DNA from 3 places in the Shewanella sp. 0m-6 genome. Region 3 is predicted to be linked to each of the others. Evidence: predicted binding sites of a transcription regulator. Region 3 holds the regulator's gene; each other region holds the start of a gene.
The links. Region 3 encodes sigma-54, which starts transcription at its own class of promoters, with help from an activator protein. Its sites were predicted from a motif close to GTTGGCACGNNNNTNGNNT; they were not measured.
Positions count from the first base shown of each region.

Region 1: the regulator sigma-54 is predicted to act here: its motif matches at 3,683-3,701, upstream of fliD (flagellar filament capping protein FliD).
Region 2: the regulator sigma-54 is predicted to act here: its motif matches at 2,905-2,923, upstream of ACVBJC_RS10715 (flagellar assembly protein FlgT).

Region 1 is NZ_JBRIMD010000014.1:4,613-10,373, forward strand. It holds gene ACVBJC_RS11955 (flagellar basal body-associated FliL family protein) at 1-440, opposite strand, end outside; gene ACVBJC_RS11960 (flagellar hook-length control protein FliK) at 455-1,585, opposite strand; gene ACVBJC_RS11965 (hypothetical protein) at 1,578-1,904, opposite strand; gene fliS (flagellar export chaperone FliS) at 1,873-2,253, opposite strand; gene fliD (flagellar filament capping protein FliD) at 2,268-3,653, opposite strand; gene ACVBJC_RS11980 (flagellin N-terminal helical domain-containing protein) at 3,947-4,762, opposite strand; gene fliB (flagellin lysine-N-methylase) at 5,009-5,761, shown strand, end outside.
Region 2 is NZ_JBRIMD010000011.1:104,656-110,416, reverse strand. It holds gene ACVBJC_RS10725 (class I SAM-dependent DNA methyltransferase) at 365-1,117, shown strand; tRNA gene ACVBJC_RS10720 (tRNA-Arg) at 1,340-1,415, opposite strand; gene ACVBJC_RS10715 (flagellar assembly protein FlgT) at 1,604-2,773, opposite strand; gene ACVBJC_RS10710 (FlgO family outer membrane protein) at 3,148-3,777, shown strand; gene ACVBJC_RS10705 (LPP20 family lipoprotein) at 3,778-4,224, shown strand; gene ACVBJC_RS10700 (flagella synthesis protein FlgN) at 4,900-5,325, opposite strand; gene flgM (flagellar biosynthesis anti-sigma factor FlgM) at 5,410-5,727, opposite strand.
Region 3 is NZ_JBRIMD010000004.1:196,088-201,848, forward strand. It holds gene mgtE (magnesium transporter) at 1-818, opposite strand, end outside; gene ACVBJC_RS04815 (HPr family phosphocarrier protein) at 915-1,190, opposite strand; gene rapZ (RNase adapter RapZ) at 1,177-2,031, opposite strand; gene ptsN (PTS IIA-like nitrogen regulatory protein PtsN) at 2,239-2,682, opposite strand; gene hpf (ribosome hibernation promoting factor) at 2,685-2,972, opposite strand; gene ACVBJC_RS04835 (RNA polymerase factor sigma-54) at 3,002-4,465, opposite strand; gene lptB (LPS export ABC transporter ATP-binding protein) at 4,602-5,333, opposite strand; gene lptA (lipopolysaccharide transport periplasmic protein LptA) at 5,330-5,761, opposite strand, start outside.

The sequences.
Region 1 (5,761 bases), on a different contig from region 3:
CGAGTAAACAGTACGTCATCAAGTTCGATGGCGAAGTTATTTTCTTCCAGTACTGCAGATAACACGTTATGAGCTTCTTGTTGTAGGGGCTCAAATTGTTTTGCACTATTAAGTTCATTGAAATGTTTGTTTGAGAACATCTTCATTAATGAATTTTTGATAACTGGGTCGGCTTGCTCAATGATGCTTGCGACATTATTTGAGCGGCTTTTAAATGCCATTTCTAGTAATAAATAGTGAGGGTATTCATCTCCTGGAATAGAGATGACAAACTTATCTAATGGATAGAATTGTGCCGATTTAACTTCTGGTTCTTTTTCTACAAAGGGGCCGCCAATGAGTGTCGGTGATTGCCAACCAGCCCAAAAAATACCCGCCGTCCATGCAATGATAAAAAGAAAAAGACTGATCCGTTTGCTGCTGTTTTTAGTTAAAGGCATAAGTTGTTCCTTAGTTATGCGAGTAGATCAACCTGATCTTGTTGAGATGTATCAGCGGTTGAATGTTGGGCCTCATGAAAACTTTCAGCCGCTATCGCCGATTGAGATGAGCCCTGTGGTTGCTTCTGTTGCGACTCACCTTGGCTAATATCGACATCAATTTGTCCACCATGATCCATGGCTAATTCAGCCCGAAGTCGATCGAGTCCCATTAATAGGGCATCTCTTACTGAGGGGTTAGCTGCATGCATTTGAATATGTAGCCGATCACCATCTAGGCGCACATTAAGTTCAATCTTGCCTAGCTCTGGCGGGTCGAGCCTAATTTCAGCTTGTTTGATCTGTTGATCGATTTGGAACCTTAGTTGTTCTCTAAGTGGCGAAAGCATTTCGTGGCTCTGCTGCAGTAAGGGCGCAGACTGCGATACCGAAACGGGCCCCCACTGTGCAACAGTGTTGTGAGTACGAGAGCTGACAGTAGCTTGAGCAGAATCGATAGCGTCGATGCCTGCGCTTTCTATCAAGCTCGGAGCAAATGTGCTCGACACCTGCTGGGTGGCAGCTTGAAAGCCTGAATAGTGAGTAGCGCTATCAGGTTTGAGCATACCAGTCGCTAACGACAAATGAGTATTGGCAGGCTGAGTCCCGTTTATACCCGCAACAAGCTCTTTTATTGCTGTGGACTGAACTGAATGTAATGGAGCTGATTGAACCGCCGTTGTGACCTGTGATGTAGGGTTGGCGATAGCCTGGCTAACATTATGCGTGGCTAATGGATTAGCATTTAATGTTTGTTGGTTAAGCGGAAATGTCGCGCTGTAATGGCCTTTATGTTCTATCGACGGATTGCTAGCCGCTTGTGTGAATGAGTCGATTGATAGCTGCGTGTTGCTATAGGCCGTTTGCTGCTGTAGTTGGCCCAATGGCTGGCTCAGATCGCTTACTGTGCCAGCAGAAATTGCTGGCACAGTACCAGAAAGTGATTGCTGCAACGGCTGAATTAGCGAAAACAGTAAAGGCTCTGATCCGCTAGGTAGCTCGGCCTCCTCAGAGTAATGGCTAGCGCCGTGGGCCCTTATTGCACTTGGCTGTGTAGAGTTTGTCGATGCGCTGACAAATGTGCTTGGAAGTACAGGGCTAGTCATTGTTTACTCCACCACTGACGCAGGTCAGTTGGTAGGCGGCTAGGCCATCTTGTTGCTGTTTAAATTGACTCATCTCTTGTTTCAGTTCGTCTTGAGCTTGCGCGAGTTGTTTAAGTATTTTTTGATGGGTGTTAGCCAAGGATTGACGCGCAAGTAGTTGCGATCGACTACTTGGTTTGCCAGCCATTTTTAGTGCAGCAGTCATCTTGTTATTCACTATGACCAGTTTTTCCCAGTTTTGAGCGCTCGCATAGAATTGCAACGCTTTTTCAAACTGTTGCCACTGCTCAATTGAGATTGTCCCAACCTGCTCTGACATCGGTAATTACCTTGGTAATGGGTTCTAGGGCGGTAACGCTGTTTTCAACACTTGCGATTACCAGCTGGCGACTGCAATAGTCATAAAGACGGTTTAGCCCTGTGGCCACTTCGCCGCCATTTTCGATATCGAGCATGGAATCGAGTCCATGCACAATATTGAGGCACTTGTTGATACTCTGACCTTTATCTTCAAAGCTCCTGCGCTGCATAAAGCCGCTAGCACGCTGGATCTCTTCTAATAGACCGTCGAGAAGCATTCGTACCATCTCGTGAGGGTTCGCAGCTGCGGCTCTAGCATTCAAAGAGGTTTGCTTATAAGCATTAAAGGGATCGTGCTCGTTCAACATTTTTTAGTATTTCCTTAATAAAACAGTGCGCTAGCTGAGTTGAGTTGGCTAATAGTGGCTTCCATTGCGGTAAATTGAGCCAGATAAATTTGATACCTTTGTTCCATCTGTCTGTCGTGATTATCCATACTGGTTTCGACTCGCTCGATCTGTTTCTCAAGGTTGTCTTGCTTGAGATCCATCGAGCCTTGGAACTTGGTGAAGGGGTCGATGATGGTATCGAGCCTGTCTATATAGCTGCCAGAATCGGTAAACATGGCTTGTATCGCGTCAGGATCATCTTTTAGTGCTTTAGATAACTTATCTTTGTCAATGTCGAGTTTGCCGTCACGGCCCATTTCTACACCGATGTCAGATAGACGCATACCGTTTGGCGCCACATCAAAAATGGCATCACGCATATTCTGTTGCAGCATTCGAATACTCGAATCACCCTTGAGTACGCCTAGCTGATCTTCGGTAATTGAAGAGTTGAAGTCATCATCTTCGTCTTTATCTTCATCTTCATCACTGTCGCTGTTATCGTCATTCTCATTATTAAGATCATCTAAGGCTTCACTGCCCATGGAGCGAGTTAACTTATTTATTTCGTCCATCAAGTCATTGAAAATATCAACAAAATCTTCAATTGCTTGTTCGCTGGAGTCAGTATCAGATTTGATCTTAATGCTACTGCTTTCACCTACTGCGTGGACTTTATTAAGTTCAATAGAGACACCATCAATAACGTTAGTTAAATTGTTACTGCTGCTCTGAATATCTATGCCGTTAAGGGTCGCCAGCGCATCTTGCGCCGCTTTTCGTTCGGTCATGCCCCAGTCTGCACCGTCCATCTTGACGTCAATGGCGTTTGCTTCACCCGTCTCTTTTGAGGTCAGCATCAATTCGACTTGGCCACCCGTTCTGACCAAAGATGCTTGCACTCCCGGGTTAGCTGAATGGTTATTGATGGCATCCCGTAGGTCGGTAACAGTCTTTGTGCCATCGGCATTGAGCACTGCCATGTCGATCTCTATGGTGTCAGCTGCGCTAGGACCAACTTGAATGCTTAGCATGCCCGTTGTCGGTAGGACTTCAGTTTCGCTGGCAAAGCTCTTGGTTAATTGGTGTGCCTGGGCTAGTTGCTTAACATGCAGATCATAGTTACCGGTAGGTGCGCCACTTTCGACCGTGATTGAGGCATTATCATCACTAATGGTTGAGGTTTTGCTCTCGAAAGCGTCACCATCAATTGTCTCTAGTTTGCTGGTCATGCTATTTAGACTACGCTCGAGGATCTTATAGGCATCGAGTTGCGACTCATATTTGGTCATATTGCTTTCAAATATCTGATCTTTACCCATGCGTTCTGCGACGATAAGCTGTTCGGCGAATGAGGCGCCACCCATACCTGAAATCATTTGATCCTCCAATCTTGCTGTAATGCAATTGGCAATCTTTGTGCCAATAGTTAAGTATATGTTTTACATGTTCTTTAAATCTTTAGCTGCATGTGGCGGATTAACTTTCCTTCCGTTACTAACGCTTAAAGGGAAGTACTGCTTCCGCTTGCGACTATTGCACTATGTTCACTACAACCATGTAATAAGTAAGGCGACCTCAAGCTAGGGGCACTGAAGTTTTGCGGGGAATTTGTTGCCAAAAAAAAGGGCCCGAAGGCCCTTGATAGAAAGTTGGGAGAATGGGGGGAAGATTAGCCCAATAGACCCATAACCAAACCAGTGTTTTGGTTTGAAGAAGACAGGATGTTAGTACCGGCTTGAACGAGTAGCTGGTTTTTGGTCATCGCTGCCGTTTCTACCGCAAAATCGGTATCCATGATACGACCAGCAGCCGCTTTAGTATTTTCGGTAACGTTAGTTAGGTTAGATGCTGTGTGACCTAGGCGGTTAATGCTAGCACCTAGGTTAGAACGCTCAGTACCTACGGTGTCAATAATCTTATCAACGTTGTCAATTTGAGCTTTAGCTGTTGCAGAATCTGTAATTTCGCCAACAAAAAGAGCTTTAACATCAGCTACTTTAGTTGTAACCGTTAGCTGCTCTGAAGCTGTGTTTGAGGCGCCGATCTGGAAGCCAACACCTTTATCTAGTTCAGTGAATAGCTTGTTTCCACCGTATTCAGTGCTGTCGATAATACGATTAGCCTCAGCGTTAAGTTCTTTATATTCAGCACCTAGTGCTTTGATGTCTTCTGCTGAGTTCACGCCGTTAGCTGCTTGCGTCGCTAATTCTTTTTGACGAGAAGCAATGTTGTTTAGCTCATCTAGTGCGCCATCGGCAGTTTGTAGCATAGAAGTCGCGTCAGACACGTTACGGCCAGCTGTTTCCATACCTGTTACGTTAGCGTTTAGGCGAGTCGCAATCTGTAGACCCGCAGCATCGTCAGACGCACTGTTGATGCGAAGACCTGTAGATAGACGCTCCATAGCGTTGCTAAGTAGGTCGTTATTTTTAGTGACAGCATTTTGAGCGATGTTAGACGCGTTGTTTGTCATTACAGATAACATAGGATATTCCTTTGAGTTTTACTGATTGTTTGGTTTCTATAATCTTAAAACGACGCGCTAAATGAAAACTGAAAGCAATTGGTGATTTAATTTGTTGCTTTAAGTTTATCTGTATGAATATTAAGGATTAAATATTTTTAATTATAATTGGTGAATGACAAAAAAGACTTTAGTTAATCGGTGTTTTGGTCGCTCTTAATAAGCATATCTAGGCTTGGCCAAAACTTGATAATAAAGAGAGCAATAATGAAGCATTCACTCATTAGACCCAGTTTCGTCACTAACTTCAGCTGTATTGGCGGCGAGTGTGAAGACAGTTGCTGTTATGGCTGGAATATCCATATTGATAAGCAGAGCTATAAAAAAACCTTGGCACATAGCGAGCTTAAGGTTTTGGCTAAAACGGCACTGAAAAAGGTCAAAAAGAGTGATCAGGTGTGGGCTCAAGCGGTATTGAATGAAGAGGGGGCATGTGGCTTTTTAGATGACAATAAACTCTGCCAAATTCATGCTAAGGCCGGGGAGGCATTGCTGAGTAATACTTGCAAGACCTATCCAAGAATGTCGCATATGAGGGGTGGGGATCGCTATGACAGCCTATCATTATCTTGCCCTGAGGCAGCGAGAAATATTTTGCTTCGACCCGATGCATTTAGTTTGCAGCGAACAGCAATTAATCATCATCGTAGCTACAAGGCGACACCACTTTGGGCCCAAAAAGCTTATGATTATTCAATTCAATTACTGTTAAAGCCTGAACAACCGCTGGAACTCGGTCTTACCGCTATCGGTATTTTGATGAATACTGCAGATAAAGCGGCTAAAGGGGAAGTTGAAAGTAGTGCTCTCGATAGTATGTTTCAGCAGCTTGTTATTTTAAGTGATAACGGTCAGCTTAAGCAGCATTTCGAGGGCTTTAATCAAGATACAGATACACACCAAATGCATGCATTTACCTCCATTCAATTGTGGTTGAATACCAATAAAGTGAGGCGAGGT
Region 2 (5,761 bases), on a different contig from region 3:
GCAATATTGTGAGAAGCCAATTATTATGGAGAGTCAATTATTATGGAAGATAGTTGTAATGGAAGTGCGGAGGGAGCTGTTATAGAGGAGCGTTGCGATAAAGTTGGCTATCGGTTTTTTTGGTAGTTAAAGTCCATCTTTTGGTTTAGTGCACTGAACTGTACGCTTAAATTGACTCTCCTTGTAAGGTTTTATCGTGCACACATAACTTTCCGTAATTGTGGCGCAATGTCAGGGAGAATGGGCTGCTTTGCCTATAATGAACAAAATGTGAGAACTGTGCTTAAAGTGAGCATTTATCTGCTTCGCAAATATCGACAATTAGTATAGTATGCGCCACCCAAAAAATTCACGGTAAACCCCCTTGCTGACAACGCAAACTAACGCGCTATACACCGACCTGTCTGGTTATTATGATTTGATGTGTGCCGATATTAACTATCAAGCACAAAGTGACTGCATTCGCCGTCTGCATCAATTATTCGGCAATAGAGGCGTCCGCCATCTCGACTTAGCCTGTGGTACAGGTCCCCATGTTCAATATTTTATTGAAAATGGATTTCAAAGTAGCGGCCTAGATATCAATCAGCCGATGCTCGATATTGCTAAGCTACGTTGCCCTGAAGCCGATTTTGTGTGTCATGACATGGCCAATTTCACGGTCGATGAGCCATTAGACTTGATCACCTGTTTTCTGTATTCCATCCACTACAGCGATGGTATTGAAAAACTGAAAGAGTGCATTAGCAGCGTACATCGCGCGTTAGCAACGGGCGGTATGTTTTGTTTTAACGCCGTAAAAAAGACCCGAATAGACAACAGCTCAGTGGTTAGCCATAGCGCAGCTCATGAAGACAGTCAGTTTGTGTTTAGCTCAGGTTGGTATTACTCGGGTGACGGTGAAAAACAGGCGCTTAAACTCAGCATTCAAAAAATAACCGGCGATATCACCCAGTCTTGGCAAGATGAACACCCTATGGTCGCGGTCGGATTTGCACAATTGCAGCAGTTACTGCAGCCTTACTTTGAAGTGCATATCCTTGAACATGACTACGACAGGCTGACGCCTTGGGATGGCATTTCAGGCAACGCTATTTTTGCCTGTGTGAAAATCTAGTCATCGCGATAATATTCGCCGCGCAGTATTATTTGAGCAAACTTAAATGAAAAATGATCCTGCGCGTAAAGCAGAACGTGAATAGATAAAGTGCATGCTCAAAGTCCCATCGTAAACAACCTACTTAGCTTAAGCTTGTTTAATCTAGCGAAATTTTATTTTAGATACTGAAACGTTTAAGACGGTAGTGCTTATTGAATTGCATATACAGAGGTATGTATATGGTCTCCCCACAGGGACTCGAACCCCGATCGATCGCTTAGGAGGCGACTGCTCTATCCTGTTGAGCTATAGGGAGACTATGCTGATTATACTGGTTTTACACTAGATGAAAAGAGCTGATGAAAAGTCTTTAAATTTAGTTGCTTAATAAATGTTCTGCGGCTGAGCATTTTGCAGGCTAATCCCATTTATTTAGTGATTAACCTTCAATTTACGCCAGTAATGTTAGCCAGTCATTTTAGTGCAGGCTTAAGCCTGCTCCAGTTATAGCTTTATCGCCAAGTCATTAATTTGAATATTGAGCGATGCGGCGATGCCATCTAATACCGCTGTAGCACTTTCTTCTGTCACTTGATCTATGGTGATGGTCGCTTTACTTTTTCCTGCCACCGCGCGCATGTTATCGAGTCTATCGGGCATATTTTGCTGCAATACTAGTTGAAGCGTGTCACCGACTCGAATGCCGTGGCGTCTGCCTAGGTTGAGGATAATCCTATCGGCCTGTTTAGATACCACCTGACCGAGTAGTGGGCGGCAATTTAAGCTGTTATCTAAATCATTGCTAACTTGAGCCAAAATTTGATCAATTACCTGGCCGTAGTCAGAACTCCAGAAACTGGTGCTATTAGAGTTAACCGTTTGCTGGCGCTGAAACTCCCATTCTGCCGCTTGGCTGTATTGTTGACTCCAGACTTTCTCGCCGCTAATACCATGAAAGAGCGATACTCGAATTTGAAAATTACGCATGGGGTCGTTGTCCCACAGCCCAAGGGTACTGGTGAAATCTTCAGTTGATATATCGATGATCTCTGGCAGCAGAATATATTGGCTGTCTGTTATCTCACTCAACCAGCTAGGTAAGCGATAGCCACGCACATCAATTAAAGCTTGGTCTATGTCTAAACGCTCATTGGCATGGGTCAGTGGAAAGCTACTGTTAGAGTGTTGCTCTAGCGTGAAGGCTAAACGCTCTGACAGGTTTTGCTCGAACAGACCAATATTGCCGACTCTAAGCTGGGTTCTGTCTTTGATTAATGCCTGGGGGATTAAAATGGCCGCTTTAAGCTGGCTACTTTGGCAAGTGTCGTTGAGCGGTTCAATGATATCGATACGAACATTGACGGTGATTTCATTGTTTTCAATACGCTCACTGATAAGTTCAACATTTTGGCTTTGCGCCTGATGTGCCATGGCAAAAGTGTCATTGATTAATTGGCCGTTACTGACGGTTTGTTGGCTACTAAAGCGTGCACCCGACTGTAACGTGGCATAACTTACGGCTTGGTGAATGGCGTTTTCTCTTGCTTGAGTGACGTTGTTATCGGTAATTTTTGCTTGGCCACTGGCAGTGATCCACTTGGCTTGTGCTGGCAACGTGACAACGGATGACATTAAGCACACGAGTGCTGTGATTGAATATAGCGCTGGTTTCATCTTACCTGTCCAGTTTTCGAGAAATTGATGGCATGGTTATTGTGCATAGTTACTCTGCATATTTGTTTGACATAGCTTTTTGCATAGCTTTGTGCCGGATAACTGACAAACCTGCCTTTTAGCAATGAGTTAAGCAATTAACGTGCCTGTATCGGCAGATTTGTGGCTATCCTTTAGCAGGAGTACTCGATGATTTTTTATTAACAGCTGTGTAGAGAGGACACTGAGCTAGGTCTGAGAAGTTTAGGGCCAAAATAGATAAAGTTTTGGGCTGCTTTGCCGATATGAATTTAATAGCATTTATGCGTACGGATAAGGTCGGAACGATTGCTGCAACTCGCTGTAGTGATTAACGTCTGATAGGAAGTTTAAACATGTATAAGCCCATTATTTTTCTATCTTTACTGCTGACTATCGGCTGTGCAAGCACCGAGGGCGATAATTCCGCTGAGCAGCAGATGGCTAACGGTTATGGTTTGCCGCATACCGCTGCGATAAATCATTTGTCTCAACAGATGGCCAATGAACTGGTTCGGCAAAACGACAGCTTACGCCCAAATCAGCCATTGCTGGTGGCAACCCCGGTATTGGTATCAGATATGACATTGACCAATGCGCTTGCTTTGCAATATCAACAAGGTTTGATTGCGGCGTTACATGATCATCAGTTCAATTTAGTTGATATTAATGTCAGTGATGCCCTTAAGGTCACTGCTGATGGTGAGTTTATTATGAGTCGTGATTGGCAGCAATTGTCCTCAGACTTACCGGTTGAGAATGTGGTGGTTTCGACGATGAGTTTATCGACCCAAGGGGTGGCAATTAATAGCCGAATCGTCAATGTGACTAATAACCGTGTGGTATCGGCGGCGCAAGGTTTTGTTAATGCCGCTGCGATGCCTGGTTATATTCGCGTTTCAGAAAAGGTAGTGTCAGAAAATGGGTTACTTTATCGCAATAACCAAGGCGGGCTGCAATCGGTGAAAATAGTAGGGGATAAATAGATGAAAGCCGTTATTTTATGTGCCGCGTTAACCCTTTGTGCATGCTCGGCACAAGACCGCTATGTGCAGTATGAAACAGAGGCACCACGCTCTTTTCCCAAGTTGAGCGCAATCGGTTATGCACCGCTGGACACTCAACCTGCAGCTGAACATTCTCAGCGTGTATTAATGGCAATGCAAGCCTCGAAAATTGCGGCGTATCGCGAACTTGCAGAGCAGGTTTATGGTCAACAATTGAGTGCAAGTAGCCAGATGAGTGACTGGATGTTATCTAGTGATGAAATTCAAGCGTCTGTATCGGGCGTTATTCGTGGTGCTAAAATAGTAAAAAGTTATCCTGCTGGTGAGCATTATGTGACGGAACTAGAGTTAGATTTTGAGCAAGTATGGGCACTATATCAGCAGCAACACCGCTCGCAACGAGTGAAAGAAATTACGTATTTTTAAGGGGCAGGGCGTTCGCAGGCTCACTTCGAGGACGCTTCGCTTCTAGGTCCTAGGAAAAGCGCAAGAAAAGTCAAAAGCTTGCATTGGTTTTATTTATGCAATTGCTTTGATCTTTATGCTTTCCTAGAACCTAGAACCTAGAACCTAGAATCTTCTTTTTTCGTAGGTCGGCATTAATGCCGTCGTTTTTCTTTTCCTTAAGCGAAGCGCTCCGTAGTGACCTTCAATTAAATTAAACAGTCACGTGCCGTAAGGCCGAAGGCCGTTCGTCTTCGCGTTTCCCGTCTTAGCTTTAACCTAGTACCTGCCTTTCCTCGTACCTTCTTTATAAAGTAGGTCGGCCTTTATGCCGTCAGTTTTGAAGTGATACGTAAGCTTTGATGGGCTAAAGCCCAAGCTACAGCTCAAGCTACAATTGCGATGATACGTTATGTTAGTTGTTACGGTGGGCTCTGTAATGTCTAGGCTCTTTGCTTTTGTGTAAGCGAAGCGTTCTGTAGTGACCTTCAATTAAATTAAACAGTCATGTGCCGTAAGGCCGAAGGCCGTTCGTCTTCGCGTTTCCTGTCTTAGCTTTAACCTAGGATCTAGAAGTCGCAACGCGACGCTCTCGAAGTGACATTCAATTGAGACAAAGTCACGTCCTCGCAGCGAAGCGTCCTTCATTTAAAACCGTTAAGCTTTTAAATTATTTCCAAGCGTTGAAATACTAGAGGTTTTTCCTTTGCCATCGTAAGTTAGGCTCGACGCATTTCGGCTTACCTGTAGCGCTTGTGAGAATCGATTTAAGCTGGCTAAACTTAATTCAATCAGTGACTCATTTTCAGCATTGAGTTGTTGGCACTCGGCTAATAAGACTTTGGTGTCGGTCACTTGTGTAGATAATGTAGGATCGGTTTTTAATAAGGCTAGATCAGGCTGAACGGCAATCATCTCATCATTTTGTTTAAGGCTAGCCAATAGGTTTGCCTTAGTGCTGGCTAACGACAACAAAACATCGGCTTGCTGAGCATGCAAGGCTTGTTTTTCTTGGCTAATAACCGCGTTTAGCTCAGTCAACACTTGGTGTTGTGAGCTAAGGAGTTGAGATAAATTTGTCATAATGGCCTTGTTAATTTTCGCTCTATTGAGTTCGCTGCTTTGACCCGTTATGTCCTACTTTGCACATAAGCTAGCACATAGCGCTTACTTTAAATCTTTAAGATCATTTTCAAAGTTTGCGATGTTACTTGCAAGCTTATCTGGATCGATTTTGTAACGCCCTTCGGCAATTGCGGCTTTAATTTCGTCTACTTTCTTTTGGTCTATTTCTGGCATGTCAGCCATCTTAGTTTGTACATTTTGGATCTGTTGAGCCTGTGCGGTAATCGACACCGAGTCGCCTTTCTGTGCGGCGGGAGTGGGTGTTGTTGGCGCAGTTTGTGCTGATGTTGCTTTGGTACTCGCACCCGTACTAATTCGCGTATTGGCGTGAGGGTTTACTTGTTTAATATCAATAGCCATTTTGAAATCCAACAGTTAAAAAATAGTTTCTTAC
Region 3 (5,761 bases):
TCCATACCTGCCATGCCCATCATAGAGTGTTCGGCGTCTTCACGAATAACGTCGACCACGTCATCGATGGTAATACGGCCAAGTAGCTTGTTGTCAGCGTCGATAACGGGGGCCGACACCCAGTCATGTCGTTCAAATAGCTGCGCCACTTCGCTGTCAGACATGCCAATAGGGATCCCTTCAAGATCCGATACCATTATTTCACGTACTGAGGCGTTTGGGTCACAGGTCAGCAGATCTGCAATACGTACACCACCTAACACGCTGTCTTGTTTATCGACCACATATAGCATGTCTGTGGCTTGCGGAAGTTCACCGCGGATCCGCAAGTAGCGCAAAATCACGTCGATATTGACGTCTGGCCTTAAGGTAACCGTATCGGTATTCATCAAGCTGCCAGCAGTGTCGTCAGGGTATGACAGCGCTTGTTCGACACGCACGCGATCTTGCTTGGTCATTGACTGCAAAACTTGCTTAAAGATGCTGTCAGGCAGGCTTCGCAAAATATAGGCTAAGTCATCGGTGTCCATGTTTTCGGCGGCTTTTGCAACGCGCTCTGGACTCATCTGAGCAATGAGACTGTCTTTAAGCTCTTCACCGAGTTCGTCGAGGATTTCACCTGTGTGTTCCTGGTCAATCAGTTGCCATAGCACTTGACGAGTACGAGGTGGAGAAGATTCGAGAATAAAAGCAATGTCCGTTGCAGCCATATCCTGCAACATGTTGCGGACGTGGACAAACATACCGTTGCCTAATGCTTGAGTCAGCTGATTGAGACGTTGGTCAGTTGTTTGATTATCTAAGACTTCAATCGGCATAGCTCCCTCACTGGGTCGTTTTAAAGGCGCTTATCATAACGTAACTCAAGAGTATTTATGTGCGGTAGCTAGGAAATTCATTAGGAAAATAACGAATTAATTATCTTCATCAAATCTGGCATCAATTAATTGGCAAATGGCATCGAGCGCTGCTTGGGCGTCTGTCCCGGTTGCAACGAGTTGTACCGTTTTTCCCATTCCTGTTTCTAACATCAATAAGCCTAGTACACTTGTAGCCGAGGCTTGTTTCTCACCTTGAATGATGGTGATCTCAGCATCAAATTCGGAGGCTAAAACAACGAGTTTTGTGGCAGCGCGAGCGTGAAGACCTAGTTTATTGCAGATGGTAACTTCACGTTCAATGGTCGGCATTTTTTAGCTCACGGTGGCGGACTTGTATTTTATGTTTGCCATCTTTGAAGTGAGCAGCAAGGCGCTCAGTGATATAAACCGATCGGTGTTGGCCACCGGTACAGCCAATCGCAATGGTAAGGTAGCTACGGTTGTTACGTTCTAGATCGGGTAACCAAGTTTCGAGTAGATCTTCAATCTGTTTAATAAACAGGTTGACCATTGGGCGTTCATTTAAGAAATCTTGTACTGGTTGGTCGAGCCCAGTCATAGGGCGCAGGTCGGGCTCCCAATGTGGGTTTGGCAAAAATCGTACATCAAACATAAAGTCAGCTTCGGTTGGCATACCATGTTTAAAACCAAACGATTCGAAGTTGATCATCAACTCTTTATCAAGATTGCCAAGTAGGATCTCACGCACCTGATCATTAAGATCGTAAATGTTGAGATTTGAGGTATCGATATAATGATCGACAATGTTGGCTAGCGGCTCTAACAAGCGACCTTCTAGCGCAATGGCCTCTTTAAGCGAAATGTTATCGTGCGATAAAGGGTGCAGACGACGGGTCTCGTTATAACGTTTAAGTAGCACTTCATCGCTTGAGTTAAGGAAAAAGCTTAATAACTCGACCCCATCAGGCAGAAAAGTGAGGTGCTTAACCAGCTCATCTTTCTTTTCTGGCAGGTTACGAATATCGACACTGATGGCGACAAGCTTAGTGTTACCCGATAGCTCTTTGAGTAAGGTCCCCATCATTGGCAAGGGCAGGTTATCGACACAATAATAGCCGAGATCTTCTAGCATTCTTAATAGAACGGACTTACCTGAACCGGAGCGACCTGAGACTAAAACAAGCTTCATCGTATGATTACCTGATAGACATTAAACAAAATGTATGATTTTTGTGGTTATATTGTGTAAGTGTATAGATTAACTTTTTTAAGGCTGAAAGCAAGAAGTTGAGCGGGTGAATAAGAATAAATAATATTGCTGTAATAATTACTTAGGTCTTTAAATCATTTACCTTTTGTGTAAAAAAATAAATAACTTAAAGACCTGAGTAGTTAGCTATTGGGTAATGACTTGGTATAGCTCTGATTCATTGCTGGTCTTTCTCAACTGCTTAACCACCGCTTTATCGTTGAGTTTTTCAGCCATACAAGACAGTGTTGCTAAATGTTGCTCACACTGATCAGATGGCACCAATAAAGCAAATAGAATATCGACAGGCTGCTTATCGAATGAGTCAAATGGGATAGGAACTTCACATTTAACCAATACTGCAACTGGACGTTCTATATTCGACAGCCTTCCATGAGGAATCGCTATACCATTACCTATTCCCGTGCTACCCATTTTCTCTCGTGCCAAGAGACTTTCAAAGATCTCTTGTGAAGAAAGGGTTGGGTACTGGACAGCGGCAATGTCACTGATTAACTCCAGTACTTTTTTCTTACTGCCCGGAGTGGCGCAGGTAGTGCACTCCGGCTGCAGGATGGTACTTAGTTCCATCGTTAGTGTTTAGTCAGCTTCTCTTTGTGTTTAATAACCTGACGATCTAGTTTATCGATCAGGGAGTCTATTGCAGCATACATATCTGCATGTTCCGAAATAGCAAATACTTCCCCTTTTTTAAGGTGAATTTTAGCTTCGGCAATCTGCTGCATTTTTTGTACATTCAAAATAACGTGCACATTATTGATCTGATCGAAATGTCGTTCAAGCTTTGTAAATTTCTCTTCTACATAACCGCGTAGTGAATCGGTGATTTCGATGTGATGTCCTGTCAGGTTGATTTGCATTATCGATCCTCCATGTGCCTAATTTTGAGTTATAAACTCTTACGTTGGTTTGAGGGCGGGATCAGCATCGCTTCTCGATATTTTGCAATCGTACGTCTAGCAACTTTAATCCCTTGTTCAGCCAGAAGCTGGGCCATTTTGCTATCGCTTAACGGTTTCCTCTGGTTTTCAGCTGCGACTAATTTCTTAATAAATGCCCTAATTGCTGTCGATGAGCATTCTCCGCCATCGTCGGTACCCACATGGCTTGAGAAGAAATATTTTAGTTCAAAAATGCCCCTTGGGGTGTGCATGTACTTCTGTGTGGTAACACGTGAAATGGTAGATTCATGCATTTCAACAGCTTCGGCAATGTCATTGAGTACCATAGGTTTCATGGCTTCTTCACCGAACTCAAAAAAGCCTTGCTGGAATTTGACGATACAGTTTGTCACTTTCAATAAGGTGTCGTTGCGGCTTTCCAGGCTCTTTATAAACCACTTAGCTTCTTGCAGGTGGCCACGGATAAATTGACCGTCGGCCTGATTCGTTGTGCTACGCGCCATTGATGCGTAATGCTGATTAACATTAATCTTAGGCATATAGTCAGGATTTAGCTCTACCACCCAGCGACCTTTTTTCTTGCTGACAGACACGTCGGGAATGACGTATTCATCTTTACTGCGTGCAATGGCAAGCCCAGGTCTTGGGTTAAGAGTTTGGATCAGTGTGATCGCCTCACGTAAATCATCCTCTTTGAGTTTTGTTTTACGCATTAACTGCCTAAAATCACGCCCCGCAATAAGGTCTAAATAGTCTTTAATCAGTAATCTTGCATTTTCAATGTGCGGTGTATCTGCGGCATATTGTGCTAGCTGGATAAGTAGGCATTCACTTAAGTTGCGGGCGGCAACACCGATAGGATCAAAATGTTGAATTCGTTTTAAAACGGCTTCGACTTCATCGAGTTCAGTTTCAGGATCGCCCATCGCTTCGAGAATTTCGTCACAGCTCTGGGTTAAATAACCTCGTTCATCGATCGCATCAATAATCGCGGTGGCGATAGCAAGATCGTTATCTGAAAATGGGGTGAGGTTCTTTTGCCACTCAAGATGCTCATATAAGCCTTCGCTAGTCTCGCCTTGGAATGGCATGTCATCTTCACGACTTACGCCTGAGCTAGCATTAGAGGAAACGGTGTAGACTTCATCCCAAGTGGTATCCATAGGCAGGTCATCGGGCATGGAATCTTGGGTGAGGGCTTCGGAGGTGTCAACGCTTGCGCTATCTTGGGTGAGTTCACTATTAGAGTCATTTACAGAGTGATCTTCATCGTTGATCATATCGCCATCTGACTGCTCTTCATCTAGCTCCAGTAACGGATTAGAATCTAATGCTTGTTGGATCTCTTGTTGCAGCTCTAAAGAAGACAGTTGTAACAGGCGAATGGCCTGTTGTAACTGGGGAGTCATAGTGAGCTGTTGACCCATTTTGAGCTGGAGTGACGCTTTCATTTTACCGCTATTCCCTACACTGTAGTTAAACGTTAAAGCTCGTTGAACTGGCGAAGGTTGCTCAAAAACTCAACACGTTGATTTTTTTTGGAAATAATTCCATATTGAGTTTTTCAGCTTCCATACTGTGAATTAACTATAGCCTGAATTGTTCACCTAAGTACACCGCTCGAACCTGTTGGTTGTCCAAGATTTCGGCAGGTGTACCTTCAGCAATCAGATTTCCGTGGCTTACTATGTAAGCACGCTCACAAACGTCCAAAGTTTCGCGAACATTATGATCGGTGATCAGTACGCCCAGACCGCGACTCTTAAGTTGTTCAATAATTTTTTTAATATCGATAACTGAAATGGGGTCAACACCCGCGAACGGCTCATCTAACAAGATAAACTTTGGATTAGCTGCGAGTGCCCGAGCAATTTCTACCCGGCGGCGTTCGCCTCCAGACAATGCCATACCTTGGCTGTCACGAATGTGAGTGATATGAAACTCTTCGAGTAGATGCTCAAGTTGTTCTTCACGTTGCTCGTTATTGATGTCATGACGAGTCTGTAAGACGGCCATGATGTTGTCACGTACTGACAGCTTTCTAAAAATACTGGCTTCCTGAGGTAGGTAACCGATACCTTTACGGGCGCGTAAATGCATAGGATCGAGCGTAAGATCGTCATCATCAATAAAGATCTTACCCTTATCACTCTGTACTAGGCCAACCACCATGTAGAATGTCGTTGTTTTACCTGCACCGTTTGGGCCAAGCAAACCAACAATCTGACCTGTCTTTACGGTTAAGCTAACATCTTGTACGACGGCACGATTTTTATAGCTCTTAGCAAGATTGACCGCTTTTAAGGTGATTTGGTTCATTGCTGTTCCTGCTTTTTCGCTGGCGATTCTGGTTTCTCTTCCTGATAGGTTTCAGGCTGAATAATGGTGATAACTCTGTCATCGCCCTTGCCAGTACTTTCTGCAATAAGCTGTTGCAAACTGATGTTGTATTTAATGCGGTTACCTGTGACCTGGCTACCGTCTTGCGCTAGGGTGGCTTCGCCTACTAAGGTGAGTGTGCGCGTAGCAAGTTCGTAGCGGATCTCTTTTGCGCTAGCCGTTGCCGGGCGTCCATCATCCATTATTTGGGTGTAAGTGGCTGGGTTACCAGTCGCCACAAGCGTTTTACCGCTCTTATCTTCTTTTGAGAAAACCCGTAGCTTATCGGCATTCATCTTGATTGTGCCCTGAGTGACTTCGACAGGCCCAAAAAAGATAACCTGATTATTCTTGATATCAGCTTCTTG